DNA from 3 places in the Mycobacterium sp. ML4 genome. Region 2 is predicted to be linked to each of the others. Evidence: predicted binding sites of a transcription regulator. Region 2 holds the regulator's gene; each other region holds the start of a gene.
What was found. Region 2 encodes HspR, which represses chaperone genes until heat shock. Its sites were predicted from a motif close to ANNTGAGTNNNNNNNACTCANNT; they were not measured.
Positions count from the first base shown of each region.

Region 1 (10,537 bases), on a different contig from region 2:
AACCGGGCTGCGAAACAGCCGCGGCGGCAGGATGCCGGCAGCGGTCCGGCTTTCCACCCAGACGAAGACGCCCAGCGTGACGACGGCCCCGACGAACAGCCCGATGATCTGCACCGAGCCCCAGGCATAGTTGGTACCGCCCCAGCTGGTGGCCATGATGAGCGCGGTCATGGCCGCGGCGATCAGCAGTATCCCGAGGTAGTCGATAGCCGGCTTGGGGCGGCGGGGCAACGCCGGGATGGCGACCGCGGTGAGCGCCAAAATGGTGACCGTGACCGGCGCATTGACCCAGAACGCCCATCGCCAGTTCAGGTAGTCGGTGAAAATGCCACCGAAGAGCGGGCCGGCGACCGTGGTTACTCCGAACACCGCGCCCAGGATCCCTTGATAGCGGCCCCGGTCGCGAAGCGGAAAGACCTCACCGATCAGTGCCGCGGCGGTCACGGAGACCGCACCGCCGCCGATACCCTGCAACGCGCGCGAGATCGACAACATGGCCATCGAGTCCGAGACTCCGCACAGCACCGAGCCGGCCAGGAAAAGCGCCAGCGAGCTTTGCATCACCCGTTTGCGGCCCAGCAGGTCACCGAATTTGCCCGCTACCGGAATGACGACCATTCCACCGAGCAGGTACGCGGCGACGACCCAGGACTGGTGGATGGGGTCACCCAGATCTTCCACGATCGTGGGCAGTGCAGGCACCACCATGGTCTGGTTGCTGGCCGCGACCAGGACGGCGAACATCAGCGCCGCGAATATGACATTGCGGCGTAGCGGACTGATCGAAGCGCACGGGGATGGCGGGCCGACGGAGGTCGTCGGCTGTGCGGCCGGGCTCGTCATCGTTGACTCCCGTCGATGGTGGAGCCCGCGCGTGGCCCCGGATTAAGTTGGCGGCCGGGAGACGCACTGCGCGGAGTACAGCGCCTCTCCAAGTTTGTCCATCAATTCCAGCTGCGTCTGAAGATAGTCGAGATGGAGTTCTTCGTCGGCAACAATTTTTTCTAGCAGCTGAGCGCTGGTGGTGTCCTGCTTTTCACGGCACATGACTATTCCAGGGTTGAGCCTATTCAGCACCTCGATTTCGATTGCGATATCGGCCTCGAATTGCTCGCGTAGGGTCTGGCCGACCCGCAACGAGCCGATGCGTTGGTAGTTCGGCAAGCCGTCGAGCAATAAAATGCGGTCGGTGATCTCTTCGGCGTGCCGCATTTCGTCGAACGACTCCGCCCGGGTGTGTTGCGCCAGTTCGGTGAAGCCCCAGTTCTCCTGCATCTTCGCGTGCAGAAAATACTGGTTGATGGCTGTCAGTTCGCTGGTCAGCTGCTCGTTGAGCAGACGTAGCACTTCTGGGTCACCTTGCATGGTCACTCCTACGGTGTGGAGGCTGTCGTCGAGTCCGCGGGCGGGCCTGGGCTGTGGCGCGCCGCGCGGGTGGAGCGGCACCGTTGGGTGCCGGTTTCAATCTAGTGCAGCCGAGGCGAGTGAGCCCACGCTTAACTGCGCACTCGGCGCGTTTCACCGAGGCGCAACCGTGACCACGTGTTCTTACTTAGGTTAGACTCCGCTAACCAACTTAGGTTAGACTCCGCTAATATGACCACACAGTACGCGCCCCCGGCATGTGCGGGTGGTCTTCGCTGATGTACGTGTGCCTGTGCGTCGGAGCCACCAACCAGACGGTGTGTGATGCCGTGGCGCAGGGCGCGTCGACCTCGAAAGAAGTAGCCGCCCTCTGCGGGGCCGGGGGTGATTGCGGGCGTTGTCGCCGTACGCTGCGGGCCATCATTTCCGCTGCCCGCATGAATCACGTCGAATTGCAGTCCGCCTCGTCCGCCTGACCCCGATGGTTCCCGAAATCCGCCAACGCCGCCGCGTTGGCCTGTGCACCCATCAGTTCCGCGAAGTGCGCGTTCTCGCGCGCCGTCGCGGCCGCGATCTGCGGGCGCAGCGGCTCCACCATGGTGTGTTTGACCGCCATCAGACTCGAAATCGGCCTCGCTGCCAGGATGTCGGCATGCCGGCGGGCTTCCGGTAGAAGCCGGTCGGGCTCACAGACCCGCCACACCAATCCCATCCGCAACGCTTCCTGGGCGTCGATCCACTCTGAGGACATCAGCAGCCACGCTGCGTTCTGCCGGCCCACCAGCGCAGGCAGCAGATACGAGGACGCCGCTTCGGGTGCCACACCCAGGCTGGTGAACGGGCACTTCAGCCTGGCCGTGGTCGCCATGAAGGCCAGATCTGCGTAGCCGAGGATGGTGGTACCGATGCCCAGTCCGACACCGTTGACAGCGCAGATCAGGGGTTTGGAAAAGGCGTTGAGCGCCTCGATCAAGCCGGGGAAGCCGTATTTTCCTGGCTTGAACTCGGGGTCGGAGATCATCGCCTGCATGTCCGCGACGTCGGTGCCGGCGCTGAACGCGCGGCCCGCCCCGGTTAGCACGACGACGGCAACCTGGGGGTCCGCCGCGGCATCCAACAGCGCCTGTGCGGTCGCGTCGTAGAGCGCTTCGTTGAACGCGTTGAGCGCCTCCGGCCGGTTCAGCGTCAGAGTGCGGACCCGGTTGTCGTCATCGACCAGCAGCGTCACGCTCGGCAGCCTATCCGTTGCTGTAGACGCGGGTCGGCGCGATCAGCACCACCGCGCGCCGCTCTTCGGCCATCACCCGGTCGTATTCATCCCAGTCGTCGTGGGTGCCACCGGCCGCAATGAAGACGTCGCGCAGCAGCAGTCGCAACTGGTCCGGGCCGGACAGCCACGGCCGCGCGTCGTCGGGCCCGGCCAACTCCGCCACGCCCTCGACGGTGGCCCACCGCCAGCCATTGCGGAACGTCACCGCCAGCTGCGGCCGCGCCCGCAGGTTGGCGAGCTTGACCTTGCCGTAAGTGGTGAAGCCGAGCACGGGCTCTCCCCCGGCCGGGTGCCACAGCAGGCCGACGTTCACCAGCGACGCCTGCACGGTGCCGTCCGCGCGCACCGTGGCGATCACCGCCAGGCCACTTTCAGGCGCCGCCAGCGCCACCGCATCCTCGAGCGTCGTCATCTGCTTCCTCACCTCTCTCGGAACGGAGTCCTGATCACATAGCGGCTGGTGGGCACCGTGTCGATGTTCTGGTTTGCGCCGAAGGCGGAAGTGCTGGCCACCATCTTGCCCACCCGGTCCTGCAGGTCGGCGTCGTCGGCGGCGCCGAAAAACGCCTTGAGGTCGTTGACCGCCTCCAGCGGGAACAACTCCTCGACGATGGCCGAGATTCCCGGAGCGTCCGGGGTGAGCGCGCGGACCACCCAGTTCTGGGTGTAACCGAATGCCGACTGAGTCTCCATGGCCACCGGGGTGTGGTTGAGCTGCCAGCGGTCGAGCCAGGTAGCCTGGTCCAGGTCGTCCGGTCGGCGCAGCAATGCAATATTCGCCAAACCAGCTGTGCGTAAACCGAATTCGGATTCCGGACCGGGCATGGGTACGGATTCGGTGACCAGGTAGGCGGCGAGTCGCTCGCATTCGGCGTCCAACACGCGCAGTGCCGCCGTCATCTGCTCGCCGTAACACTGCTGGGTCCACACGCTCACCACCGCCGCGACCGGCGGGTCCAGCGTCGTCAGCGTCATCAGCGAGTCGCGCACCGCGCTGTCGCGGACGTTGACCGTCAGCCCGGGCAGGCCTAGTCCTGATAGTCCGGTGGCCACCGGGCCTCGCAGCCGGGCGCACCAGTCGTCGTCGAATTCGGCCCGCCGCAACACCACGATCACTTTCTCCATCCGCCGAACCTAACGCTGTCGTCGATCAGCTCGGCAATGATCCCGGCAAGCCGTCGGTAGGGCTCGTCGCGGCCGAACGAAGACCGAAACACCAAACCGATTTCCCGGTGCGGGCGCGGTGCCGCGAACCGGGCGAGACCGACACTGCTGCGGGCGGTTTCGACGGCGACCGCCGTCTCGGGGATCAACGTCACGCCCAGGCCACCGGCCACGCACTGCACCGCGGTCGCCAGGGAGGCCGCCCGGGTGTCGGCCGGCTCGGCGCGAACCCCGGCCTCGCGGCACGCGTCCAACGCTTGATCGCGCAGACAGTGGCCCTCGTCCAGCAGCAGCAGCGGCAACTCCGCCAACACGCCAGGCGATACCTGCTGCTTTCCCGCCAGTGCATGTCCCGGAGGCAGCGCCAGCACGAAATCCTCCTCGTACATCGCAATGGAGGTCAGGCCCGCGGAACTCGCCGGCAGCGCCATGACGGCCGCGTCCAGCGCGCCGTCGCGCAGCAGGCCCAGCAGACGCTCGGTCTTGTCTTCGACGACCCGCAAGGACAGGGCGGGCAGACGGCGCGGCAGCCCGGCCAGAACGGCCGGCAGCACGTAGGGAGCCACGGTGGGGATCAATCCCAGCCGCGTCCTGCCGGCCAGCGGATCGCCGGCTCCGGTCGCAGCTTTGGTGAAAGCCTCCGCCGCGTCGACGACCGCGCGAGCCAGCGGCAACAACTGTTCACCTTCGGGCGTAATGCGAACTCGGCGGGTGGAACGCTCGACGAGACTGGTGCCCAGCCCGGTCTCCAGCGTCGCCAGCGCCTGGGATAGAGTCGACTGACTGAGGCCGAGAACTGTTGCGGCGCCGCCGAAATGACGTTTCTGTGCCACCGCGACAAAGGCCCGCAAGCCGGCCAGGGTAGGTTGGAAGCTCTTATCGGACATGCCGATTAGTATAGTGCGATAAATCACCTTTACTTCACAGCTTGGTCGCGGCACCATAGTGACATCACCCTCTAATCTTGAATAGATCCAGTTAAGGAGCGTCATGTCTCTGTTGACGATCGGCCAGCAATTCCCCGCATACCAGCTGACCGCCCTGATCGGCGGTGACCTGTCCAAGGTCGACGCGCAGCAGCCGGGCGACTATTTCTCCACCATCTCCAACGACGACCATCCCGGCAAGTGGCGGGTGGTGTTCTTCTGGCCGAAGGACTTCACCTTCGTCTGCCCCACTGAAATCGCTGCCTTCGGCAAGCTGAACGACGAGTTCGAGGAGCGCGACGCGCAGGTGCTCGGCGTCTCGATCGACAGCGAGTTCGTGCACTTCCAGTGGCGGGTGCAGCACGAGGACCTCAAGAAGTTGCCCTTCCCCATGCTGTCGGACATCAAGCGCGAACTCTGCCAGGCAACCGGCGTGCTCAACGCCGACGGCGTTGCCGACCGTGTCACCTTCATCGTCGACCCGAACAACGAGATCCAATTCGTCTCTGCCACGGCCGGTTCGGTGGGGCGTAACGTCGACGAGGTGCTGCGGGTGCTGGACGCCCTGCAATCCGACGAGCTGTGCGCGTGCAACTGGCGCAAGGGTGACCCGACGATCGATGCCGGAGAACTGCTGAAGGCGTCAGCCTGATGAGCGTCGAAAACCTGAAGGCCGCCCTGCCCGAATACGCCAAGGATCTCAAGCTCAACCTGGGCTCTATCACCCGCACCACGGCATTGAACGAAGAACAGCTGTGGGGAACCCTGCTGGCGTGTGCCGCTGCCACCCGAAACGCTCAGGTGCTGGGCGAGATTGGCGCCGAAGCGGCCGACACCCTCTCGGAGCAGGCCTACAACGCCGCGCTGGGCGCCGCGTCGATCATGGGCATGAACAACGTGTTTTACCGCGGCCGCGGCTTCCTGGACGGCGCCTACGACGACCTGCGCGCCGGGCTGCGGATGAACATCATCGGCAATCCCGGTGTGGACAAGGCGAACTTCGAACTCTGGAGCTTCGCTGTGTCCTCCATCAACGGATGCGGCCACTGCGTGGTCGCCCACGAGCACACGCTGCGGGAATCCGGCGTGGGCCGGGAGGCCATCCTGGAGGCGCTGAAGGTGGCGGCTATCGTTTCGGGGGTGGCACAGGCAATCAGCACCGCCCAGATACTGGCGGCGGTCGGCTGAGTACGACCGGACCCTCGTGGATCGAACACGCGATCTGGTGGCAGGTTTATCCCCTGGGCTTCGTCGGGGCCTTTCCGTCGGAAGATCCGCCGGGCCCGGGGGAACACCGCCTGCGACGGCTGGTCGACTGGTTTGACCACGCCATTGCGCTGGGCGCATCCGGCGTCGCGCTGGGCCCGGTCTTCCACTCCCGCACCCACGGGTACGACACGACCGACCACTTTCGGATCGATCCGCGCCTCGGTGACGATTCCGACTTCGACTATCTGGTCGGCCAGGCGCGCCAACGGGGTCTACGGATCTTGCTGGACGGCGTGTTCAATCACGTGGGCACGGACTTCCCCCGCTACCGCGACCCCGAATCGGCACACTGGTTCAGCGGTGACAATTTCGAAGGCCACGCGGAGCTGATCGCCCTCAACCATAAGGACCCAGCGGTCGCTGACTATGTCACCGAGGTGATGACGCACTGGCTGGACCGCGGCGCCGACGGATGGCGCCTGGATGCTGCTTACACTATGCCGCAACGGTTCTGGGCCGAAGTGCTACCCACGGTCCGGAGCCGCTATCCCGATGCCTGGTTCGTCGGTGAACTGATCCACGGCGACTATGCTGCCGTCGTCGACGGCGCGAAGTTCAACTCAGCCACTCAGTACGAGCTGTGGAAGGCGATCTGGAGCAGCCTTAACGACGGCAATTTCTTCGAATTGGACTGGGCGTTGCAGCGCCACAACTCATTTCTGGAATCCTTTGTGCCGCAAACGTTCATCGGCAACCACGACGTCACCCGCATCGCGAGCCGGCTAGAGCACCCCGCTCATCCCGCCCATGCGCTGGTGATTCTGCTGACGACCGGGGGCGTGCCGAGCATCTATGCCGGCGACGAATTCGGCTTCCGCGGAGTCAAGGAAGAACGCTACGGAGGCGACGACGTGGTGCGGCCCGAATTCCCCTCTCCCCCATTGCCATTGGATGAGTGCGGGGCCGACGTCTGGGCGCTGCACCGGTACCTGGTGGGTCTGCGCCGCCGCCACCCCTGGCTGCATACGGCGAGGACCAGTGCGGTGCGCCTCGACAACAAGCACTACGTTTATGAGTCCCGCAATGGTCGAGACGCGCTACTGGTCGCGCTCAACATCGACGACAAGCCGCTGCGGGTGTCGCTGCCGAAGGCGGGCACAGCCCAAGCCCAACTGATCGCCGGCTCGACGGCGCCCCCCGAGGAGTTTGTCGACACCGTGGAAATCGAACCGCACGGCTGGCGGATTCTGCGTCCCTAAGCCAACAGCCGCAGCGTCAGCGGATCCGGCTCGCCGCCGTAGTACTTATCCAGCAACGCAATCAAGTCCTGGTTGTCATCGGTTGCCCGGGCGAACAGCGTCACCGACGAACGCAGCTTGAGCTGATCGGGCCAGCCGAAGATCTGCCCGGCCGAGCGACCCTGGATATCGTTGACCAGCCTCACGCACTCGCGCAGTCGCGGCCCGAGCAGTTCATGGTCCAGATAGGCGCGGGCCTCCTCCAGCGAGGCGATGCCGTACCGCTGCGCCGTCGGACTGCCACCCAACCCGCGTAGTTGCGGAAACACGAACCACATCCAATGGCTGCGCTTTTGTCCGCCGCGCAGTTCGTCGAGCACGGTGTCGTACACCCGGGCCTGCGCGTCCACGAAGCGCTGTAAATCGAACATCCCTCCACCGTCGCACACTGGTTAGATGAACGAATGGCGGTCAAGCGGCAGGTGCCCAAAATCCGGGATCTGGCTCCGCTCATCCAGTTCAAGCGGCCACAGTTGAACCGCACCGCACGGCGCCTGGACGCCGCGCTGACCATCGAGGACCTGCGGCGAATTGCCAAGCGGCGCACCCCGAGGGCGGCGTTCGACTACACCGACGGCGCCGCCGAGGGCGAGTTGTCCATTGAGCGGGCTCGACAAGCGTTCCGCGACATCGAATTTCACCCGACCATCCTGCGCGACGTGAGCACGGTGTCAACCGGCTGGGATGTGATGGGCGCCCCGGTGGACTTGCCGTTCGGGATCGCGCCGACCGGGTTCACGCGTTTGATGCACGCCGAGGGCGAGATCGCCGGTGCCCGGGCCGCCGCGTCAGCCGGCATCCCGTTCTCGCTGTCCACGCTGGGCACCACGGCCATCGAAGACCTCATGGCCGCCGCCCCGCATGGCCGCAAGTGGTTCCAGCTGTACATGTGGCGCGATCGCGAGCGGTCGATGGCATTGGTCCAGGGCGCCGCGGATGCGGGCTTCGACACCATGCTGGTGACCGTCGACGTCCCGGTCGCCGGGGCCCGATTGCGCGACGTGCGCAATGGGATGTCGATCCCGCCGGCACTGACGCTGCGCACCGTCCTCGACGCTGTGCCGCACCCGCACTGGTGGTTTGATCTGTTGACCACCGAACCGCTGTCTTTCGCGTCTCTTGATCGCTGGTCAGGCACCGTCGGCGAGTACCTGAACACCATGTTCGACCCCAGTGTCACCTTCGACGACCTGGCCTGGATCAAGTCGAAGTGGCCGGGCAGGCTCGTCGTCAAAGGGATCCAGACGCTGGACGATGCCCGCGCCGTCGTCGACCGAGGTGTGGACGGGATCGTCTTGTCCAACCACGGTGGCCGGCAACTTGATCGGGCGCCGGTGCCGTTTCACCTGCTGCCCGTGGTGGCTCGCGAGCTGGGCCGGGACACCGAGATTCTGATGGACACCGGCATCATGTCCGGCGCCGACGTCGTCGCGGCAATCGCCCTGGGGGCGCGCTGCACGCTGGTGGGGCGGGCCTACCTCTACGGGCTGATGGCCGGCGGGGAAGCCGGCGTCCGTCGGGCCATTTCGATTCTCGAGAGCGGAGTCATCCGCACCATGGCGTTACTGGGTGTGACGTGCCTGCAGGAGCTTGCGCCCACACATGTCACCCAGCTTCGGCGGCTGGTGCCGCGATAGCGCGATGCGCACCAGATCGTTGAAGGCCTGACCGGGCTCCACGTAGTTCGAACAGACTGGCGGATAGTGCGTGAGGTACCTGGTGCGTCGTTCGCTCGCGCCGGTGCCCACCCATGCCGGAGTCCTCCGGGTCCGGGGCACGCGGACGGGTGTGAGCGGCACCACCCAATTACCGCGCGGGGCGTATTCGGATGCGGAACAAATCCGGACCCGGCTGGGTTAAGCGAAGCAGACTCAACTCTTGGAGGATTGATGGCTCAAGCCAAATCGGTTCCCGTGCTGTTCGTCACCGACACCATCGTGCTGCCCGGAATGGTGGTGCCGATCGCACTGGACGACGCTGCGCGAGCGGCAATCGACGCTGCCCGTGCCAGCGATTCAGGGCAGTTGCTGATCGCGCCCCGGCTGGACGACCGGTATCCGTCGCACGGTGTGATCGCGAAGATCTTGCAGGTGGGACGTATGCCTGGCGGCGGTTCGGCCGCGGTGGTGCGCGGTGAACTCCGTGCCCAGATCGGCGCGGGCGCATCCGGTCCCGGAGCCGCGCTGTGGGTCGAGGTGACCGAGGTCGCCGAGACCGAGGTGACTGACGAAATCAAGACGCTGGCAGCGGAATACAAGAAGGTGCTGCTGGCGATCCTGCAGCGCCGTGAGGCCTGGCAGATCGTCGACTACGTCAACAGCCTGACCGACCCGTCCGCGCTGGCGGACACGTCCGGATACGCGTCGTACCTGAGCGATGTGCAGAAGCGGCAGCTGCTCGAGACGGTCGATGTCGGGGAGCGACTGCGCGTACTGATCGAGTGGACCGGCGAGCACCTGGCCGAAACCGAGGTCAACGACAAGATCGCCGACGACGTGCGAGCAGGCATGGAGAAGACGCAGAAGGAGTTCCTGCTGCGCCAACAGCTGGCCGCCATCCGCAAGGAACTCGGGGAAACCGACGACGGCGCAGGGTCTTTGGAAGACTACCGGGCACGTGTCGAAGCCGCGGAGTTGCCCGATAAGGTGCGCGAAGCCGCGCTGCGCGAGGTCGGCAAGCTGGAGCGAGCCAGCGACCAGAGCCCGGAGAGTGGTTGGATCCGCACCTGGCTGGACACCGTCCTCGACTTGCCGTGGAATGTCCGGACCGAGGACGCGACGGACCTGGCGGCGGCGCGTGGGATCCTGGACGCCGACCACCACGGCCTGGACGATGTCAAGGACCGCATCGTCGAATACCTTGCCGTGCGGACCCGTCGCGCCCAGCGCGGCCTGCAGGTCGTGAGCGGACGCGGCTCGGGTGCGGTGATGGTGCTGGCCGGTCCACCCGGTGTCGGTAAGACCTCACTGGGTGAGAGCGTGGCCCGTGCCCTGGGCCGCAAGTTCGTTCGCGTCGCCCTCGGTGGGGTGCGAGACGAGGCGGAGATCCGCGGGCACCGGCGCACGTACGTGGGTGCGCTGCCGGGCCGCATCGTGCGGGCCATCGGTGAAGCGGGATCGATGAATCCCGTTGTGCTATTGGACGAAATCGATAAGGTCGGCTCCGACTACCGGGGCGACCCGGGTGCGGCGTTGCTCGAGGTGCTCGACCCTGCGCAGAACCACACCTTCCGCGACCACTATCTGGATCTGGATCTGGACCTGTCCGACGTGGTGTTCCTGGCCACTGCCAACGTGGTCGAGAAC
Region 1 is NZ_JBTNSY010000019.1:25,442-35,978, forward strand. Features, by position in the region: gene ACX9NE_RS20825 (MDR family MFS transporter) at 1-843, opposite strand, end outside; gene bfr (bacterioferritin) at 886-1,365, opposite strand; gene ACX9NE_RS20835 ((2Fe-2S)-binding protein) at 1,644-1,841, shown strand; gene ACX9NE_RS20840 (enoyl-CoA hydratase/isomerase family protein) at 1,808-2,593, opposite strand; gene ACX9NE_RS20845 (TIGR03618 family F420-dependent PPOX class oxidoreductase) at 2,604-3,047, opposite strand; gene ACX9NE_RS20850 (EthD domain-containing protein) at 3,056-3,760, opposite strand; gene ACX9NE_RS20855 (hydrogen peroxide-inducible genes activator) at 3,748-4,686, opposite strand; gene ACX9NE_RS20860 (peroxiredoxin) at 4,790-5,377, shown strand; gene ACX9NE_RS20865 (alkyl hydroperoxide reductase) at 5,377-5,913, shown strand; gene ACX9NE_RS20870 (alpha-amylase family protein) at 5,934-7,193, shown strand; gene ACX9NE_RS20875 (DUF1810 domain-containing protein) at 7,190-7,603, opposite strand; gene ACX9NE_RS20880 (alpha-hydroxy acid oxidase) at 7,637-8,869, shown strand; gene lon (endopeptidase La) at 9,122-10,537, shown strand, end outside.
Region 1: lon (endopeptidase La) is a predicted target of HspR. The motif match lies at 9,087-9,109, and genes of this name have one in related genera.

Region 2 (10,537 bases):
CAGCCAGTGGAATACGCAAACCGTCCATGGCTCGCCGATCGGGACGCCATACAACACGCAGCTGGTCGTCGCCAACGTCAGCGGCCGACACGCGCCGCGAGCACTTTCGCCGCAGTGCCGAACATCGTCCGTTTGATGGCGCCCAGGGTGCCGCGATCCTTGCTGCCCAGCGGTCGGAGCAGTTCGACGGCGGCGTCGGTCACCTCACCGTCGCCCGCGGTGGCGTCGACGATCCCGGTGCCGGCGGCATCGGCACCGCCGAAGCGGCGCCCGGCGGTCATGGACGCGACCGCCGCCTGCGGCGTCAGCTTGGCCTGGATCAACGCCGCCATGCCGGGTGTGAACGGGATGTTGATGTCCACTTCGGGAAAGCAGAAGAAACCGCGGTCGGTGCGCATCACCCGAAAATCGTGGGCGATGGCCAGCATGGCCCCGGCTCCGAACGCATGACCGATGATGGCCGCGGCGGTGGGCATGGGGAAAGTAAGAACCCGCGCGAGCAGATCCTGGACCCGGCCCACGTACCACTCGGTTTGCTCCCCGTGCGCGCCGAGCCAATCCAGGTCCAGCCCGTTGGTATAGAACCTGCCCGTCGCCGTGGTAACCAGAGCATGCGCGCCGCCGGATTCGATGTCGTCCAGGTGGGAATTGATGGCATCGAGAAAGTCTGGGGAGAACCGGTTTTCGTCATCACCGAGATCCAGTACGGCGATCTTCTCGTGGTAGGTGAGGCTAATGGTCATGGGGTTTTCCTTCCGGGTTGACGCACGGGTGGTTCGATTTGCAGTACTGCCTGGACCGCGGCGCGCAACTGCGCGCGCGCTGTGTGACTATGTAGTCGATCGCGACGCAGCAGGATCGCCGTCGGCAAGTCGACGATGCAGATCGTGATGGTGTCCACCGCTGCGGCGTCTTTACGGTCCCAGACAATGCGTGCCAGCCGGATCATCAGACCGACCAGCTGTGCCTCGAGATCACCGATCTCTTTGGTGATCTCGTCCGGTGGCTCGGAGTCGAGCAGTTGTTCCCGCGGCATTGTCAGCAGCAGCCGGCACGAGTCAGGATGCTGCTCTGCGAATGCCGCAGGCGCGTCGGCGGCCGCCGCTACGGCTTTGACTGCGGCGCTGACACGGGCTTCGTGGCCGGCGAGCGCCGCGTCGACCGCTGCGGTTTGCGCATCGAGGAAGCGGCGTCCCGCCCTGAGCCAGGCTCGTGCCAGCAGTCCCGCCCGCGATCCGAAGGTGTGATAGAGCGCGCCATTGGAAACGCCGGTGCGTGAGCTGATCGCCCGGATGGTCACCGCGCCCGGGCCGGACGCCACGGCCAGCGACTCAACGGCGTCCAGCACTGTGTCGGGGTCGTATATGCGTGGCCGCGGCATAGTGACCATGGTAACAGAGCATATGCTCTGTTAATCGGCGCGGGCCGGTCGCGCTGGTTCGCTGAGATGAATGACACAACGGCGTGTAGTCGCCGACGGGTGATCACGCCTCGAAATGGGTAGACCCACGGAATCATGTGCGCGATGGAAGCCGCCGAAGACCATCCAGAGGCGATCACTCTGGGCCTTCACGACGCCTCGCCGCCGCACCTGGTCGAGGCGATGGAACAAAATGTTGACCTCGAATTGGGCTGGGGCCGGCTGATCTTCGGTCAGACCTTCGCTAGCTCGTCCACGCTTGTCGAAGCCTTGCGCAACGAAGCGCCCGGACGACGGGACGTGTGTATCTATGCACCCGAATCGCACATCGTCGTTGCCAAAGCACCCACTGAACTGTTCATCGACCCGAGTCACACTTATCGGCTGCGATTGACCGAGCCGAACGACTCGGCACAGTCTTTGGAGGGCGTCACGGTGCGCACCCTGGGTTCCCGCGCCGAAGCTGACGCCATGAATCGGATCTTCGTGAAGTGCGGAATGGTTCCCGCGCCGGTCGAGACCATCTGGTACAACCACCTGCACGTGGACGCGGTGACCTACCTGGTCGCAGTGCGCAGCGACGGCACGGTGATCGGCACCGCCACGGGTGTCGACCACGAGGTGCTCTTTTCGGATCCGGAGCGAGGCGCGAGCATGTGGACTCTCGCAGTGGATCCTGGCGCAGCCGTCCCGGGCATCGGGGAAGCCCTGAGCCGCGCCATGGCCGAATGCTTTCGGCGAGAGGGCAAGGCGTATCTCGACCTTTCGGTCGCTCATGACAACGAAGGTGCGATCGCGCTTTATGAGAAGCTCGGCTTCCGTCGCGTCCCGGTGCTGGTGATCAAGCGAAAGAACACCATCAACGAGCCGTTGTTCACGTCTTCGCCGGAAACGGTTGACGACCTCAATCCTTACGCGCGGATCATTGCCGAAGAAGCTCTTCGCCGCGGCATCCGCGTCGAGGTTCTGGACTCCGAGACGGGAGAAATGCGCCTGTCGCATGGTGGCCGCACGGTCATCACCCGCGAGTCGCTGTCGGAGTACACCTCGGCAATCGCGATGTGCCGATGCGACGACAAACGATTGACGCGGCGTCTGGTGAAGGCGGCGGGCATTGTCGTGCCGCGGGCGCGGCTGGCCACGTTTGACGAAAACGACTATGCGTTCCTCGATGAAATCCAAGAGGCTGTGATCAAACCGCGCCGCGGAGAGCAGGGTAAAGGCATCACAGTGGGGGTGACTGGCGGCCACGGTCCGGACGAGCTCACCGCGGCGTTGGCACGAGCGAGGGAGCAGGACCCGGAAGTCTTGATCGAAAAGCGGGCGCACGGCGACGACCTGCGCTTGGTGGTGATCGATGGCCGGGTGGTGGCGGCAGCGTTGAGGATGCCTCCGGAAGTGATCGGTACCGGTAAGCACAGTGTGCGCGCGTTGATCGAGGCCGAGAGCCGACGGCGTTCTGCCGCTACCGGCGGTGAGTCTCGCATCCCTGTCGATGACCTTCTGCAGGAGACGATCACCAAGGCGGGTTGGCAGCTGGATGACGTATTGCCGCAAGGCACCGTGCTACGGGTTCGCGCGACCGCCAACCTGCATCAGGGCGGGAAGTTGCGTGACGTGACCGGCCAAGTGAATGAGAAGTTATGTCAGGTAGCGGTCAAGGCGGCCGAGGTGATCGGAATCCCGGTGGCCGGCATCGATCTTCTCGTGCCTGACGTCACGGCCGCCGACTACACCTTTATCGAGGCCAACGAGCGACCCGGCTTGGCCAATCACGAACCGCAACCCACAGTCGCGGCGTTCGTAGACTTCCTGTTCCCCGGTCAACCTCGACCGCCGTTGCCCTGGACTCCGGAAGAGTCAAGCACCGAAGGCCGGGGCGGCCAGCCGGGCTGATGCCGCGTCGTTGCCGGCACTTGAGGCGCGGCTGGTCGGCGATTCTCACCAAGCTTTCGGAATCCTCGGTGCCGACTTGCCGCGGTGGGCGTCGGGAATCCCAACCGCAACCGCATCCTCTGTCAAACCACGCCGTAGCCGAGACGTTTCGCTGCGCTGGCGATGCGGCCGGCTAGATCGGGATGGGCCAGGGGCAGCGATATTCTCGGCCGGGCCGGCATCGCAGATGTGGCCGGTGTAAACAGTGCCAGGCATGGGTCGCCAGCGAATCGGTTGTTGTAGCGCAGGCCGTCGAGATGGGGGAATGCCTCTGTAATGTGCCGCGCCCACTGCTGAGTCACGGTATGCGGGGCCGTCGAGATGGCGAACGTGCCGCCGGCGCGTGTGGTCCACGCTCCCTGGCTGTCTGTGGCGAGGTCGATGACCATGAGTGGGCGGGTGAATGACAAACCGGTTAGATATGGGCGGCCGAGTTCACGGTCAATGGTCCGGTCCACTTGGAAGGCCTCGCCGAGTGCAGCGCACGGGGTTGAGGTTCCGTACCAAACGCCATGCTGCACATGTTCAGCTTTGGGTAGGGGGTGAGGGTCGAACCGCAGCACCGGCCCAAAAGTGCGCAATGCGTTCCACGCCAGTATGTGCTCGCCCTCAGTGCGATGGACGCGCCACCAGATCTCGTCGACTTCGATCGCGCGCATCTCGTCATCGTCGATGCCGAGCGAACGCAGTACGTGCGGTGGTGGAGGGCCCGGCAGCATGGGGTCGACGGTCAAGTCGCCGCCCATTCGCCGATCTCGATCAGTCCGAGTACGGGCTCGACGGATTCACCGTGCAACAGCCACTCCCGCACCGACTTCGGTTGACCATCGATGCGCAAATCGGGCTGCGGGGTCATGAGAAAGCCGGATACCGCAGTTGGGTGCAGCTCCCTGGCGAGCAAGGCGGGCAGCAGCTCGTCGAGGCCGCGGACCTGCTTGAGTTTGGCTGGCTTGTCGTGGCCGCGGTCGACGGTCTCGAACTGAATCGCGGGGTATACCCACGTGCCGCCGTCGTTGATCGCCCATAGCGTGTGCGCGAGGCGGCGCTGCCGCACCCGGGAATCGTTGACGCCCAGCCCTTCTCTGACCTCGGCGGCGGTGTAGGCAGTGCTGTACAACCTGGCCATGTGGGCGGTGACATCGGCGGCGATCTCCGCGTACGCTTCGGGATCTTCGGTGAAGCCGGCGTCGTCGAGTAGCCGGGCCTCGTCGGCGGTGAGAGTGGCCGCCCACGGCCGATGCGCGGGGAGCGCCTTGAGTGCCGCGATCAGGTCGGAGCGGTGCAAGTTGAACCGGTCTAGCAAGAGTTGGTCCAGCTCATCAGTAGCCATCGGCGAACCCTTCACGCGTACTAACGTTAATTAACGGCGGTATATCACCGTTAGATGGATCTGCGCACTGGGCGAGAGGCTTTCGCGCCCTCGAGTCGGTGTCCTATTAGGCCGATTCGCGGCGCCTCGGAACTCGTGGCGGGATTCGTCGCGCCCCCCAGGGACAACAACGACACACCTTGGGACGACCCCGGGAACAAAGTTCGCACCCATGCCGTTAGCATGGTCGACAAGTTGAGTGAATCAGACTCAAGTCTGGGTTGACAGCATGATGCCGACCGGAGCAGTCTTGAGCGGGGTTCACTCAGCATAGTGCAAGACAGAAGCTCTACCTACAGGAGGAATCACTATGGCTCGTGCGGTCGGCATCGACCTCGGGACCACCAACTCCGTCGTCTCGGTTCTGGAGGGTGGCGACCCCGTCGTCGTCGCCAATTCCGAGGGCTCAAGGACGACTCCATCCGTCGTGGCGTTCGCGCGCAACGGCGAAGTGCTGGTTGGCCAGCCCGCCAAGAACCAGGCGGTGACTAACGTCGACCGCACCATCCGTTCGGTGAAGCGGCACATGGGCAGCGACTGGTCCATCGAGATCGACGGCAAGAAGTACACCGCGCCCGAGATCAGCGCCCGCGTGCTGATGAAGCTCAAGCGCGATGCGGAGGCCTACCTCGGTGAGGACATCACCGACGCGGTCATCACCGTGCCCGCCTACTTCAACGACGCCCAGCGTCAGGCGACCAAGGACGCCGGCCAGATCGCCGGTCTCAACGTGTTGCGCATCGTCAACGAACCGACCGCGGCCGCACTGGCTTACGGCCTGGACAAGGGCGAGAAGGAACAGACCATCCTGGTCTTCGACCTCGGCGGCGGTACCTTCGACGTCTCGCTGCTCGAGATCGGCGAGGGTGTGGTCGAGGTGCGCGCCACCAGCGGCGACAACCACCTCGGTGGTGACGACTGGGACCAGCGCGTTGTCGACTGGCTCGTTGAGAAGTTCAAGGGCACCAGCGGCATCGACCTGACCAAGGACAAGATGGCTATGCAGCGGCTTCGGGAAGCCGCCGAAAAGGCCAAGATCGAACTCTCGAGCTCGCAGAGCACCTCGATCAACCTGCCCTACATCACCGTCGACGCGGACAAGAACCCGCTGTTCCTCGACGAGCAGCTCACCCGGGCCGAATTCCAGCGCATCACCCAAGACCTGCTGGACCGTACCCGCAAACCGTTCCAGTCGGTGATCGCCGACGCCGGGATCTCGGTGAGCGACATCGATCACGTGGTGCTGGTCGGCGGTTCGACCCGCATGCCCGCGGTCAGCGACCTGGTCAAGGAGATGACCGGCGGCAAGGAGCCCAACAAGGGAGTGAATCCCGATGAAGTTGTGGCGGTCGGCGCAGCTTTGCAGGCCGGCGTCCTCAAGGGTGAGGTGAAAGACGTTCTGCTGCTTGACGTTACGCCGCTGAGCCTGGGTATCGAGACCAAGGGCGGCGTGATGACCAAGCTCATCGAGCGCAACACCACCATCCCGACGAAACGGTCGGAGACCTTCACCACGGCCGACGACAACCAGCCGTCGGTACAGATTCAGGTCTACCAGGGTGAGCGCGAGATCGCGTCGCACAACAAGCTGCTCGGTTCGTTCGAGCTGACCGGCATCGCGCCGGCGCCGCGCGGTGTCCCCCAGATCGAGGTCACGTTCGACATCGACGCCAACGGCATCGTGCACGTCACGGCCAAGGACAAGGGAACCGGCAAGGAGAACACGATCCGCATCCAGGAGGGCTCCGGCATCTCCAAGGAAGAGATCGACCGGATGATCAAGGATGCCGAAGCGCACGCGGACGAAGACCGCAAGCGGCGCGAAGAAGCCGACGTTCGCAACCAGGCCGAGACGCTGGTCTACCAGACGGAGAAATTCGTCAAGGAGCAACGCGAGGCCGAGGGTGGGTCCAAGGTCCCCGAGGATACGCTGACCAAGGTGGAAGCCGCGGTCGGCGAGGCCAAGGCGGCATTGGCCGGTGATGACATCAGCGCGATCAAGTCGGCGATGGAGAAGCTGGGCCAAGAGTCCCAGGCGCTCGGACAGGCGATCTACGAGGCCGCGCAGGCCGAGGGCGCCGCCGCCGGTGGCGGACAGCCAGGTGGCGGGTTCGACCAGGCCGGCTCGGACGACGTCGTGGACGCGGAGGTGGTCGACGACGACCGGGAGTCCAAGTGACGGACGGAAATCCACAGGAGCCGGTGACTGTCACCGACAAGCGGCGGATCGATCCCGAAACTGGTGAAGTGCGGCACAGCCCTCCCGGCGCTCCGGCGCCGGGAGCGGCGGTCGCGCCCGACTCGTCGGACAAGGTGGCGGAGCTGACCGCCGACCTGCAACGGGTGCAGGCGGACTTCGCCAACTACCGCAAACGGGCGATGCGCGACCAGCAGGCCGCGGCCGAACGAGCCAGGGCCGCCGTGGTCGGCGAACTGCTGCACGCGGTGGACGACATCGAGCGGGCGCGCAAGCACGGTGATTTGGAGTCCGGTCCGCTCAAGGCCGTCGCCGACAAGCTGATGAACGTGTTGACTGGCCTGGGGCTCAAGCCATTTGGTGAAGAAGGTGAGGATTTCGACCCGGTGTTACACGAAGCCGTGCAGCACGAGGGCAGTGGCGGCCAAGACGCGAAGCCGGTGATCGGCACGGTGATGCGACAGGGCTACCAGCTGGGCGAGCACGTGTTGCGCAATGCACTGGTCGCGGTCGTCGAAACCGTCGCCGATCGGCCTGCCGAGCACGATCCGGTCGACGCGAATGAAACCGGACAGGCCGACACGACCGATAACGCCGACGGCTCCGGTGACTGATTCCACTTTCAAGGCACAGAATCAACAGAATCAACGAGAGAGGTAAGGAGGTGACGCGACATGGCTCAACGTGAATGGGTCGAAAAAGACTTCTATAAGGAGCTTGGCGTCCCCTCCGATGCCGACGCCAAGCAGATCAAGACTGCGTACCGCAAGCTGGCCTCCGATCTGCATCCGGACAAGAATCCCGCCGGAGCCGAACGGTTCAAAGCCGTCTCCGAGGCGTACAGCGTCTTGTCTGATGAAGCCAAACGCAAAGAGTACGACGAAACCCGCCGGTTGTTCGCCGGCGGCGGCTTTGGTGGCCGTCGGTTCGATGCGGGTGGTTTCGGCGGCTTCGGCGGAGGTGGCGATGGCGCCGAGTTCAACCTGAACGACTTGTTCGACGCCGCCGGCCGGTCCGGCGGCGCCAACATCGGCGACCTGTTCGGCGGCCTGTTCGGCCGCGGTGGCAGCACCCGGCCGAGTAGGCCGCGGCGCGGCAACGACCTGGAGACCGAGACGGAACTGGATTTCGTCGAGGCCGCCAAGGGTGTGGCGATGCCGCTACGGCTGACCAGCCCGGCGCCGTGTACCAATTGCCATGGCAGCGGCGCGCGTCCGGGCACCAGCCCGAAGGTGTGCCCGAACTGCAACGGCTCGGGGGTGATCAGCCGCAACCAGGGTGCATTCGGTTTCTCCGAGCCCTGCACCGAATGCCGGGGCAGCGGTTCGATCATCGAGCACCCGTGTGAGGAGTGTGGCGGCAACGGGGCCACTACCCGCACCCGGACCATCAACGTGCGGATCCCACCCGGTGTCGAGGACGGTCAGCGGATCAGGCTGGCCGGGCAGGGTGAGGCCGGGCTGCGCGGTGCTCCGTCGGGTGACCTGTATGTCACCGTCCATGTGCGCCCGGACAAGGTGTTCGGCCGCGACGGCGACGACCTCACCGTGACCGTACCGGTTAGCTTCACCGAATTGGCTTTGGGCTCAACGCTTTCAGTGCCCACGCTGGATGGCAAGGTCGGCGTTCGGGTGCCCAAGGGTACCGCGGACGGCCGGATCCTTCGGGTGCGTGGACGCGGTGTGCCCAAGCGCAGCGGCGGCAGCGGCGACCTGCTCGTCACCGTCAAGGTCGCGGTCCCGCCGAACGTGGAGGGCGCGGCTCGGGAGGCGCTGGAAGCCTATGCGGCGGCCGAACGATCCAGCGGCTTCGACCCCAGGGCCGGATGGGCGGGTAATCGCTGATGGCCATGAACCCGAAGAAAAGTGAGGAGTCGAGGACCTTTCTGATCTCGGTGGCCGCTGAGCTGGCCGGCATGCATGCGCAGACGCTGCGCACCTACGACCGGCTCGGCCTGGTCAGGCCCCAACGCACTCCCGGTGGCGGCCGTCGCTATTCCGAACATGACGTCAACCTGCTGCGGGAGGTGCAGCGGCTGTCGCAGGACGAGGGCGTGAACCTCGCCGGCATCAAGCGCATCATCGAGCTGACCAATCAGGTCGAAGCGCTGCAGTCCAGGTTGAAGGAAATGGCCGAGGAACTGGCGGTGCTGCGGGCCAACCAGCGGCGCGAGGTCGCGGTGGTGCCCAAGAGCACGGCGCTGGTCGTCTGGCAGCCGCGGCGCCGGTGAGCCGCGCCGGTGAGCGGAGCCCGCGGTAGCGGGCGAGCGAACGGCGCCATAAGCCGGAGCCCGCGGTAGCGGGCGAGCGAACGGCGCCATCGGATGTAGCCGGTGAGCCGCGCCGGTGAGCGGAGCCCGCGGTAGCGGGCGAGCGAACGATTGTCACGGCAGCCTGAGATCGTGGAAGAAGCCAGACACCTGGGTGCCAATGTTTGCGACGCCGGACACGAAAGCCTGCGTCGCGACGTCCACTGAGCTGGTGTTGAAGACCCCCGAAACGGTGTTGCCCTTATTCAACAGGCCAGATTCGAGCGTGCCGAAGTTGAAGAAGCCCGAGTCTTCCAATCCGCCGGCGTTCCAGATGCCTGAGTGGTTGGTTCCGAGGTTCAGCAGGCCAGACAGACTGCCGGCGCCGGTGTTGAAGAATCCGGAGGAACTACCACCGCCAGAGTTGAAGAAGCCCGACGACGGACTCGTCGTTGAATTGAAGAATCCCGGTCCCTGCTCGAAGTCGAAACCGAAGGAGTAGGGCCCTGCGGTGCCGTGGCCGAACTTATCAAACGTCGCCTTAACGGTGCTATCGATGGGAATTGGCTGGGACAGCACACTCGCCGGAACAGTCCATCCGCCGACGCCACCGTCATAGACCGTGATCGTTATTGTCGAGCACTGCCACCATGGCGGATAGGGAATGGGATAGCAAACCTTTTGCTCCAGTTGAACCTTGATCGGAATCCGCGAAATGGTGAACATGTCCTGAGTGATTTTGTTGATTTCGCCCTGGATTGGCAGCACGACGTCACCGTGCACGTCGCCTTGGTACGGGAATTCCGGAATGGTCACCTTGTACGAGAGGTGAACCAGGCCTTCATGGTCGCCTCTCCAGAAAAAGCCGTTGTTGTAGTCGCCCGAGTCGAAGGCTCCGGTGTTGACGTCGCCGCTGTTTGCCAGGCCGGTGTTGTAGTTGCCGGCGTTGAAATAGCCAGTGTTGTAGTTGCCCGAGTTGAAGCCCCCCGAGTTGTGGTCCGCGGTGTTGAAGCTGCCGGTATTGGTTTCGCCTGCGTTGAAGAATCCGGTGTTGTAGTCGCCGGAGTTGGCGATCCCGGTATTGGCGATGCCGGAGTTGAACAGCCCGGTGTTGGTGCTGCCGGTGTTGCCGATACCGGTGTTGTAGTTGCCGGAGTTGCCGATGCCCCAGTTGCCGGTGCCCGAGTTCCCGATGCCGACGTTGTTGGTGCCGGAATTGAACAAACCGATGTTGCCGCTGCCGGAGTTCAGGCCGCCGAAGCCGCGTTGGTTTTCGCCGGTCAGCCCAATACCGATGTTTCGGCTGCCGGTGTTGCCGAAGCCGATATTGCCGTCGCCGGTATTGCCCCAGCCGAAGTTGTAGCTTCC
Region 2 is NZ_JBTNSY010000039.1:12,487-23,023, forward strand. Features, by position in the region: gene ACX9NE_RS27590 (DUF4185 domain-containing protein) at 1-136, shown strand, start outside; gene ACX9NE_RS27595 (enoyl-CoA hydratase-related protein) at 78-743, opposite strand; gene ACX9NE_RS27600 (TetR family transcriptional regulator) at 740-1,381, opposite strand; gene ngg (N-acetylglutaminylglutamine synthetase) at 1,517-3,316, shown strand; gene ACX9NE_RS27610 (RES family NAD+ phosphorylase) at 3,439-4,101, opposite strand; gene ACX9NE_RS27615 (DNA-binding protein) at 4,086-4,685, opposite strand; gene dnaK (molecular chaperone DnaK) at 5,035-6,903, shown strand; gene grpE (nucleotide exchange factor GrpE) at 6,900-7,535, shown strand; gene dnaJ (molecular chaperone DnaJ) at 7,596-8,765, shown strand; gene ACX9NE_RS27635 (heat shock protein transcriptional repressor HspR) at 8,765-9,151, shown strand; gene ACX9NE_RS27640 (beta strand repeat-containing protein) at 9,305-10,537, opposite strand, start outside.

Region 3 (10,537 bases), on a different contig from region 2:
GTATTCGGAAACGGGCGATACCGACAGCCACGGATTGTGCGCCGCAATCTGCCACAGCGTGCGTAGGTCATAGAGCTCGCAGCGGTAGCGTGCGCCGAAGAACAGATGTACCCGCGGGTTCACGGCGAAGCGGCTGAGGTCCATGATCAGCGTCCGCAACGGTGCCAGGCCGGTGCTGCCGGCGACCATCAGCACGTCGCCGCCGTCGCGGTCGACATGCATGCCACCGTGCGGGCCCGACAGCCGCCACCGGTCGCCAGGGCGGGTTTCGCCGACGATCGCGTTGCTCACCAGCCCGCCCGGGACGACCCTGACATGAAACTCGATGCCACCGCCCGGGTCAGCGGGGATCGCCGGGCTGAGGTAGCGCCAGCGGCGCGGGCACTGCGGAATCTGCACATTGACGTATTGGCCGGGGTGGTAATGCATCGGGCGGTCCAGGCGCAGCCGGACAACCGCCAGATCGCGCGACACCCGGGAGTGCTCGATGACCGTGCCGTCCACCCACGCGGGTGCCTCATCGGAGTCGGCCGCGCCGCTCATCACGCCGGTGAACAAGTTCAGCGACTGGTCGGCGGCGTGTTGGACGGCATCGGTCCACGCGCTGCCCAGGTGCGTGCGCAGGGTCGAATACAGAGCGCGGCGCAGCGTTCCGTAATGGGCGGGCAGCACGCCGTACTTGCGGTGATCGCGACCCAACTGCGCCAGGAAGGCCACCGGCTCGGCGGCGCGCTGGGCGACCAGCTCGCCGTAGAGCCAGTACATCGCCTGTGCGAATGCCGTGCGCTGGGCGTCCAGCTCGGGTGGAAACAGGTCACGAACCGTGGTGTCGATGGCAAACCAGTGGGTGTAGAAGCGGTGGACGAGCGTTGTCTCGGCGGGTCGAAAAGCGTCCCGCAACACCTGCAGCGCATCCCGGTCCTCGAGCCCCACGGATGCCGATTCTAGGCGCGCGCGTGCGATACGGGTCTCGCGCAGATGCGGCAAAGAAGTTAGAGTTGAGCGGAACAGACTCAACCTTGACGGCGTTGGAGTACGCGACAAGGTTTTACTCACACACGAGAACGGAGGGGTCGTGGACTCTTTCAACCCGACAACCAAGACACAGGCGGCACTGACGTCGGCGCTGCAGGCCGCATCGGCGGCCGGCAACCCCGAAATCCGGCCCGCGCATCTGCTGATGGCGCTGCTGACGCAGAACGACGGGATCGCCGCACCACTGCTGGAGGCTGTCGGTGTAGATCCCGCCACCATCCGCGCCGAGGCGCAGCGCCTGCTGGACAAGCTGCCCCAGATCAGCGGCTCCAGTTCGCAGCCGCAGCTGTCCCGCGAGTCGCTGGCGGCCATCACCGCCGCACAGCAACTGGCCACCGAGATGGACGACGAATTCGTCTCCACCGAGCACCTGATGGTCGGGTTGGCCACCGGTGACTCCGAAGTCGCCAAGGTGCTGACCGGCCACGGAGCGTCCCCCCAAGCACTGCGAGAGGCGTTCGTCAAGGTGCGCGGCAGCGCGCGGGTGACCAGCGCCGACCCCGAAGCCACCTACCAGGCGCTGGAGAAGTACTCCACCGATCTGACGGCTAGGGCCCGCGAGGGCAAACTCGACCCGGTCATCGGGCGCGACAACGAGATCCGCCGGGTGGTCCAGGTGCTGTCCCGGCGTACCAAGAACAACCCGGTGCTCATCGGTGAACCGGGCGTCGGAAAGACCGCGATCGTCGAGGGCCTGGCCCAGCGCATCGTGGCCGGCGACGTGCCGGAGAGCCTGCGCGACAAGACCGTCATCTCCCTGGACCTGGGCTCGATGGTGGCCGGTGCGAAGTACCGCGGTGAGTTCGAGGAACGGCTCAAGGCCGTGCTCGACGACATCAAGAACTCCGCCGGCCAGATCATCACCTTCATCGACGAGTTGCACACCATCGTCGGTGCCGGTGCTACCGGCGAGTCGGCGATGGACGCCGGCAACATGATCAAGCCGATGCTGGCCCGCGGCGAACTGCGCCTGGTGGGCGCCACCACTCTGGACGAATACCGCAAGTACATCGAGAAGGACGCCGCGCTGGAGCGCCGTTTCCAGCAGGTGTTCGTCGGTGAGCCATCGGTGGAGGACACCGTCGGCATCCTGCGCGGGCTGAAGGACCGCTACGAGGTGCACCACGGGGTGCGCATCACCGATTCCGCGCTGGTGGCCGCGGCCACGTTGAGCGACCGCTACATCACCGCCCGCTTCCTGCCGGACAAGGCCATCGACCTGGTCGACGAGTCCGCCAGCCGGCTGCGGATGGAAATCGACTCGCGGCCTGTCGAAATCGACGAGGTCGAGCGCCTGGTGCGCCGGCTGGAGATCGAAGAGATGGCGCTGGCCAAAGAGGAAGACGCCGCGTCCAAGGAGCGGCTGGAGAAGCTGCGCGCCGAGCTGGCCGACAAAAAGGAGGAGCTCGCCGAGCTGACCACGCGGTGGCAGAACGAGAAGAATGCCATCGACGTCGTCCGTGAGCTCAAGGAACAGCTGGAGGAGCTGCGCGGCGAGTCCGAGCGCGCTGAGCGCGACGGCGACCTGGCCAAGGCCGCCGAGCTGCGGTATGGCCGCATCCCCGAGGTCGAGAAGAAGCTCGACGCCGCGTTGCCGCAGGCCGAGGCCCAAGAGAACATGATGCTCAAGGAAGAGGTGGGCCCCGACGACATCGCCGACGTGGTCTCGGCGTGGACCGGCATCCCGGCCGGCAGGTTGCTGGAAGGCGAGACCGCCAAGCTGCTGCGCATGGAGGACGAGCTGGGCAAGCGGGTCGTCGGCCAGCGCCAGGCCGTACAGGCCGTGTCGGACGCCGTGCGGCGGTCGAGGGCCGGCGTCGCCGACCCGAACCGGCCGACCGGTTCGTTCATGTTCCTGGGCCCGACCGGCGTCGGTAAGACGGAGCTGGCAAAGGCGTTGGCGGACTTCCTGTTCGACGACGACCGCGCCATGGTCCGCATCGACATGAGCGAGTACGGCGAGAAGCACTCGGTGGCCCGGCTGGTCGGTGCGCCTCCCGGCTACATCGGCTACGACCAGGGTGGTCAGCTGACCGAGGCGGTGCGGCGGCGTCCGTACACGGTGATCCTGTTCGACGAGATCGAAAAGGCCCACCCGGACGTGTTCGACGTGCTGTTGCAGGTGCTCGACGAGGGCCGGCTGACCGACGGTCAGGGCCGTACGGTCGACTTCCGCAACACCATCCTCATCCTGACCTCCAACCTGGGGTCGGGTGGCAGCGAGGAACAAGTGATGGCCGCGGTGCGGACGGCGTTCAAGCCGGAGTTCATCAACCGGCTCGACGACGTGATCATCTTCCACGGCCTCGAGCCCGGCGAGCTGGTGCAGATCGTCGACATCCAGCTCGCCCAGTTGGACAAGCGGTTGGCACAGCGGCGCCTGCAGCTCGAGGTGTCCCTGCCGGCCAAGCAGTGGCTGGCGCAGCGGGGCTTCGACCCGGTGTACGGCGCACGGCCCTTGCGCAGGCTGGTGCAGCAGGCGATTGGTGACCAGTTGGCCAAGCTGCTGCTGGCCGGCGAGGTGCACGACGGCGACGTGGTGCCCGTCAACGTCAGCCCGGACGGCGACTCGCTGATCCTCGGCTAATCCGCGCCTGTTCGTCGGCGCCGGTCGCCCAGCTCGAATTCCCGGGTCTGGGCGCCGGCGTCGAAGATTGCTTTCAGCAGTTTCTGCGCGGCCGGCTGCGCGACAGTCTGGCGTAGTAGCTGATCTTCGATGCGCAGGCCGGTTTGCAGATCTCCGGGCGCGGCCGCCACGGCATGTTTGGCCGCGGCGATGGCCGACGGCGGACTGGACGCGATGCGCGCGGCGAGTCGGTCGACGAATCGGCGCAGCTGGTCGGGGGGCAGCGCCCGGTTGATGTACCCCCAGGCCTCCGCGGTTTCCGAGTCGACGTCCATACCGCCCAAAATCACTTCGAGGGCCCGGGACCGGCCGATCAGCCGGGGCAGTCGCTGGGTAGCGCCGCCGCCGGGAATGATGCCCACCGACACCTCCGGATGGCTCAGCACCGTGGTGCCCTGTGGGGCATAGCGCATGTCGAAAGCCATCACGAGTTCGCAACCGCCGCCGCGGCAGACACCCTCGATCACCGCGATCGTTGCCTTCGGAAGGTTCCGAATTCGTTCGGTGACGGCGTGGAAGAACGACAGCTCCTCGTGCAGTGCGAGGTCGTCGGCGGGCAGATCCTGGATCAACGAGACATCGGCGTGGGCGATGAAGATCTCCGGGTCGGCGGAGTCGACGACAAGCACCCGCACCTGGTCGTCGTCGACGATCTCTGCGAGCAGCCGGTGGATCTCGGTGAGCAACCCACGATCCAGCAGGTTGATCGGCGGATGATCGATGGTGGCCCGGCAGATCCCGTCCGCGCCGGCGACCCGGATTAGCCGGTAGTCCTCATACGTCACGCTTCGGAGATTTTGACGAATCCCTGCTGCACCAACTGCGTCAGTCTCGCCATCGCATTTCGGTTGACCTTGATGCCTGGAATCAGGTCACCGTTGCCCCAACCCATTGCCCTCGCGGTGGCACCGCAGAGTTCGATCTGCGCGCCTTTGGTCAACAGGCCGGTGATCACATGTTTGTAGGGGTTGCCGGTTGCGACGTGCCGGTTGGCGTTGTAAACCTCGTCGTCGAGCGTGACGTGTCCGGCATTGGTGTGGAATACGACGACCACATGAGGCTGCACTTTCCAAGCCGCGGCATCGGCAAGGACGATTCCGGCATGGAATAGCACGGCCGGCATGTCGCCTTCGAATGTCAGCGACGCCACGCTGAACGCGACCTTCACCTCTTCGAGGTCGACGGGGACGTCAATATGCAGCGATTCGTCAGGACCTGACAATTGAGTGCTCCTTCTCCGTTACCGGCGGCGTCCCCTCCGTGAAGCACCGGGACGCCGTTTGCGGAGGTACACCCTGAGTACGCGCCCACTCCGTCAGATTCACACGATCAAGATACTCACTCGAACCTTCATACGCTCAGTATGTCGCCAGCAGCCAAGAACCTCCGCGCGCTGGCGAAAGTTGCCCGCCGCCGCTTTCCGGCGCGCGGTGCCGCCGGTGCCGGAGGCGGAGCTGCCGCCATCGCCGTCCGTGCATCGGGACCGGTGCCGCGTCCCACTGCCGGCTAATCGGTCCACTGATCATTGACGTTCCTCCGTCCCACGGGTGTTGCAGCGAGGGCGTCGACCCGGTCAATGACGCATAGGCGATCCGCGATCGGCTGATCAGGATGCAGCTGGCCCATCGAAATGCGCGACGAAGACGTGGTGCCCGTCCACATCAGCGCGGCGACAACGTGCCGGGGGCTGCGCTGGGGTTTCACGCGCAGTCGCGGGTCACTTCGGTCGGGCTCGCCTGGCGTTGGTGCAGCTCTATTGTTGACCGCCACCCTTGCCGCCCCTGCCGAATGCGCCGCCGGCACCTCCCAACGAGCCGATCGGTGGCTTACCGGGTTCGCCGGTGCCGCCCGGCTGGCCCGGCAGGTCCTTTCCGGGTCCGCCGGTGCCTCCGGTACCGCCGTTGCCACCGGTGCCTCCGCTACCGGCGTCGGAGTTGCCGCCGTTGCCGCCGGTACCACCGTTTCCGCCCGCCGCGCCTGCGGTGAACTGGTTGCCAGCCCCTCCCAATCCGCCAACGCCGCCCTGTCCACCGGTACCGCCGCTTGTCGAGCCGTTACCGTGCCCGCCGTTACCGCCGTTGCCCCCCGCCCCGCCGGTGGCGAGTAGCCTGCCAGCGCTGCCGCCGGTGCCGCCGGCACCGCCAGCTCCGCCGTTGTCGCCGGCGCCGCCGTTACCGCCAGCGCCCCCCGTCCCAGGGGGGCCGCCGGCGCCCTTGCTGCCGAAGGCGGTGTTACCGCCGTCGCCTCCGGCTCCGCCGCCGCCGCCAGCACCGCCCCAACCCGCGCCGCCGTTGCCGCCAACGCCGCCGGCGCCGGCCTGTGTGCCAAACGCGAACGTCGCACCCCCCGCGCCCCCATTACCGCCCGTACCGCCTCTGCCGCCGTTTCCGGCGCCGCCGGCCCCACCGTTGCCGCCGGTGCCCGCTGTGCTGGCGCTGGTGGACCCGCCCCGGCCACCATCGCCGCCGGCCCCGCCGTCACCCGCGGTCCCGGTGCCACCGTTCCCGCCGGCGCCCCCATTCCCGCCATTGATGCTCGAAAAGTCGCCGCCGCCCGCCCCGTTGCCGCCTCGCCCGCCGGTACCACCGGTGGTCCCGCTGCCGGCGTTGCCACCGACGCCGCCACTGCCGCCCGAGCCGGAAGACGAGCCGGCCCGGCCGCCATCACCGCCTGTGCCACCGTTGCCGCCGACGGCGAAGCCGCTGCCGTCGCCGCCGCTGCCGCCGCTGCCGCCTCTTCCGCCGGTGCCCACGGTGCCACTCACGCTGCCGCCGTTTCCGCCGGCGCCTCCGTTGCCGGCAGCGGGGGAGCCGCCGTTGGCGCCGGTCGCCCCGCCGGTAGATCCGGAGCCACCAAGGCCGCCGTCGCCGCCCCGGCCCGCGTCACCGCCATTGCCGCCATTGCCACCGGTGCCGCCGGGAGCGACGGCGCTGCCTGCGGCGCCTTGAGCTCCGTTGCCGCCGTTCCCCGCTATGCCTGCGTTACCGCCATTCCCGTTGCCGCCGCCGACCCCGCTGGAGGCTTGACCGTTTACGCCGGTGCCTCCCACACCGCCGTCTCCACCGCGACCGCCGCCACCGCCGTAACCGGCGTCGCCTCCATTGGTTCCGTTTGCTCCGGGGGCGACGCCGTCCGCACCGGTGAGCCCGTTGCCGCCAGCCCCGCCCTCGCCGCCGGCGCCACCTGCCCCACCGACTCCGCCGTCACCGATCAGCAGGCCGCCGACGCCGCCGGCCCCGCCATCGCCGCCCGCACCGCCGGCACCGCCGATACCGCCGTCGGGGTTCACGGCGTTGCCCGCGCTGCCGGCAAACCCCGCAGCGCCGGCGCCACCGGCGCCGCCGGCTCCGCCGGTCCCGATCAATCCGGCGCGACCGCCGCCGCCGCCATCGCCGCCGGCCATACCCGCCAAAGTGGCCGTCCCGCCGGCGCCGCCGCCGCCGCCGTTGCCGTACAGCCAGCCGCCAGCGCCGCCGGTGCCGCCGCGCGCACCGGGTCCGCCCATTCCGCCCAGCCCGCCGTCACCGACCAGCCCCGCCGCGCCCCCCGCGCCACCGGTTAGCCCGGCCGTTGTTTGGTTGTAGCCGTTGCCGCCGTTGCCCCACAGCAACCCGCCGGCCCCGCCGTTCGGGTTAGCGGGCGTGCCGTTGACACCGTTGCCGATCAGTGGCCGCCCCAGCAGGGCCTGGCTGGGGGCGTTAATGACCCCAAGCAGTTGTTGTTCAACCGCCTGCAGCGGTGCGACGTTGGCCGCCTCGGCGCCGCCGTAGGCCACCCCCGCAGCCCGCAGCGCTTGGGTGAATTGATTGTGGAACACCGCGGCTTGGGCGTTGAGGGTCTGAAACTGGCGGCCGTAGCCGCCGAACAGGTTGGCGATGGCCGCGGAAACCTCATCTTCGGCTGCAGGGGCCAGCGTGCTGATTGGCGTTGCGGCGGCGGCGGCGATGTCGGTCACCACACCGTTGATCCTGGCCAGGTCGCCGGCTGCAGCCCTCAAGGCGTCCGGCACCGTGAGCAATGCCATAACACAATCCTCTGCATCGAAACGAAGACGTGAAGACGTTCAGTAACCTACTGAAGGTCCGCGATTAATGACGTGCCGCGACGTCGTCTCTAATGAAATTCACCGACATGGTTCGCGGGGAATTCGTAGACGAGTTCCGCGGTTGCCGCGGTCGTTTCCTCGGGCGAGCCCAGAGGGACGCGCAAAGCCGCCCTCGCGGGGTCTTGGGCGCCGCCGTCACCGCCCGTGCCGTCGCTCCAAGGACAGATCAATCAGCGGTCTTTTTGCTCCGCCGGCGCAGGCCGCTTCCGGCCCGGCGGCGCCACCGACTCCATCGCTCACCATATGGCTGCCGCAGAACGCCGATTCGCGCTGGTTCAGTCCGTGATTCGGTTGTGACCTGGTCGGATTCTCTGTTGGGCGCACCGAGCAGATACTCTGTTGGGGATGGTCCCGCTCTGGTTCACGCTCTCCGCACTGTGCTTCGTCGGTGCGGCGGTGCTGCTGTACGTCGATATCGATCGACGTCGTGGGCGCAGCCGGCGCCGGAGGTCATGGGCGCGATCTCACGGTTTCGATTACGAACGCGAGTCGAACGACATCCTGGACCGGTGGAAGCGCGGCGTGATGTCGACAGTCGGCAACGTCCCGGCCTACAACGTCGTCCTGGGCCAGATCCGCGGTGAGGCGGTCTACATCTTCGACCTCGAAGAGGTCGCGACGGTGATCGCGCTGCACCGCAAGGTGGGCACGAACGTGGTGGTGGATCTGCGGCTCAAGGGGCTCAAGGAGCCGCGCGAGAGCGACATCTGGCTGCTGGGCGCGATCGGTCCGCGGATGGTGTACTCCACCAACCTCGACGCCGCCCGCCGGGCATGCGACCGGCGCATGGTCACGTTCGCGCACACCGCGCCCGACTGCGCCGAAATCATGTGGAACGAGCAGAACTGGACTCTGGTCGCCATGCCGATCGCCAGTACCCGCGCACAGTGGGACGAAGGCTTGCGTACGGTGCGTCAATTCAACGACCTGTTGCGGGTGCTGCCGCCGTTGCCTGCCGAAACACCGCCGGATGAAGGCGAATCCGAAGGGCGGCGCAACGCCGCGCCGGGTCGTCCACTGGCCCCGACCGCCCGTGCCGAGTTGCCGCAGCGTCGGGCCCAGCCCGACCCGGCCGCCGGTGTGATGCCCGATCCCGCTCGCCGTGCCCCTGAGCCGGTGGTCCGGGAGGAGAGTCGTTCGGAAGGCGCCCGGCGTCCCCCGCGGACGGGACGCAACGGCCATCAGGCCAGCAACTACCAACTCTGAGGGCGCATGCCTCGACCTGTTGCGCTGATCACTGGGCCCACGTCCGGCATCGGTGCCGGGTACGCGCGCCGTTACGCCCGCGACGGCTATGACCTGGTGCTGGTCGCACGCGATGTGAAAAGACTCGAGCACCTGGCCGGTGAGCTGGGGTCCGGGGCCGGCAGCATCGAGATCCTGCCCGCGGACCTGGCTGAATCGGCCGACCGCGACAAGGTCGCCCAGCGGCTTGCCGCCGGCGTGCAGGTACTGGTCAACAACGCCGGCTTCGGCATGTCCGGCGAGTTCTGGGAGACTGAGCCCGCCGACCTGCAGGAGCAACTCGACGTCAACGTCGCCGCGGTGATGCACCTGACCCGCGCCGCACTGCCGTCCATGATGGATGCGGGAGCCGGCACTGTCATCAATATCGCCAGCGTCGCCGGCCTGCTGCCCGGCCGGGGATCGACCTATTCGGCGTCGAAGGCCTGGGTGATCTCCTTCAGCGAGGGGCTCGCCAACGGGCTGCAGGGCTCCGGCGTCGGCGTGCACGCGGTGTGTCCCGGCTACGTGCGCACCGAATTTCATAGTCGCGCCGGACTGGACATGGCTCATGTGCCGTCGTTCATGTGGCTCCAGGTCGATGACGTCGTGCGCGACAGCCTCGCCGACATCGCCCGCGGCAAGGTCGTCATCGTCCCGGGCGCCCAGTACAGATTCCTGGTCGCCACGGGCCGGGCGATGCCGCGCCGGCTGGCGATGCTGTTGACCAAACGATTCGGTAGTGGTCGTGGCCGGACCTGATACGCAGGCGAGGGCCGAACTGGCCGAACTGGTGCGTGAACTGTCGGTGGTTCACGGGCGCGTCACGCTGTCTTCGGGCAAGGAGGCCGACTACTACGTCGACCTGCGCCGCGCGACCCTGCACCATCGTGCGTCCGCGCTGATCGGCCGGTTGATGCGGGAGCTCACGGCAGACTGGGACTACGCCCTGGTCGGTGGGCTGACGTTGGGCGCCGATCCCGTGGCGACCGCCATCATGCATGCACCCGGTCGCCCGATCGATGCGTTCGTTGTTCGCAAGTCGGTGAAAACCCATGGGATGCAACGACTTATCGAAGGCGCCGAGGTATCCGGCAAGCGTGTGCTGGTGGTTGAGGACACCAGCACCACCGGCGGCTCCGCGCTGACGGCGGTGCGCGCCGTCCGCGACGCTGGAGGTGAGGTGATCGGCGTGGCGACCGTGGTGGACCGCGCGACCGGCGCCGCCGAGGCAATCGAAGCCGAGGGCGTGCCGTACCGCAGCGTGCTGGGCCTTGCGGATCTGGGCCTGGGCTAGGCCGCGTGCGTGTTCGAAGTGCGCTGGTTTTGGCAGTGGTGCTGTGTTGGCTGACGGGATGCTCGGGTTCAGATAAGCCGGGCGCGGTCTACGGAGCTCAGAGCGCCCGGATCGGCGAATCGCTGGCCGTGCTGGGCTGGAATATCTCGGTGTCGAACCTGCGGTGGGCGCAGGACTATGTGCTGGTCGACGTCGATGCCTCCCCGACAGATTTAAAGGCGGCGCACGCCAAGGCCGAAGATGTTCGTTT
Region 3 is NZ_JBTNSY010000050.1:2,225-12,761, reverse strand. Features, by position in the region: gene ACX9NE_RS28665 (FAD-binding oxidoreductase) at 1-933, opposite strand, end outside; gene clpB (ATP-dependent chaperone ClpB) at 1,076-3,622, shown strand; gene ACX9NE_RS28655 (enoyl-CoA hydratase/isomerase family protein) at 3,619-4,446, opposite strand; gene ACX9NE_RS28650 (DsrE family protein) at 4,443-4,883, opposite strand; gene ACX9NE_RS28645 (hypothetical protein) at 5,025-5,171, shown strand; gene ACX9NE_RS28640 (PE family protein) at 5,415-7,685, opposite strand; gene ttfA (trehalose monomycolate transport factor TtfA) at 8,112-8,972, shown strand; gene ACX9NE_RS28630 (SDR family NAD(P)-dependent oxidoreductase) at 8,979-9,752, shown strand; gene pyrE (orotate phosphoribosyltransferase) at 9,739-10,287, shown strand; gene ACX9NE_RS28620 (hypothetical protein) at 10,293-10,537, shown strand, end outside.
Region 3: clpB (ATP-dependent chaperone ClpB) is a predicted target of HspR. The motif match lies at 997-1,019, and genes of this name have one in related genera.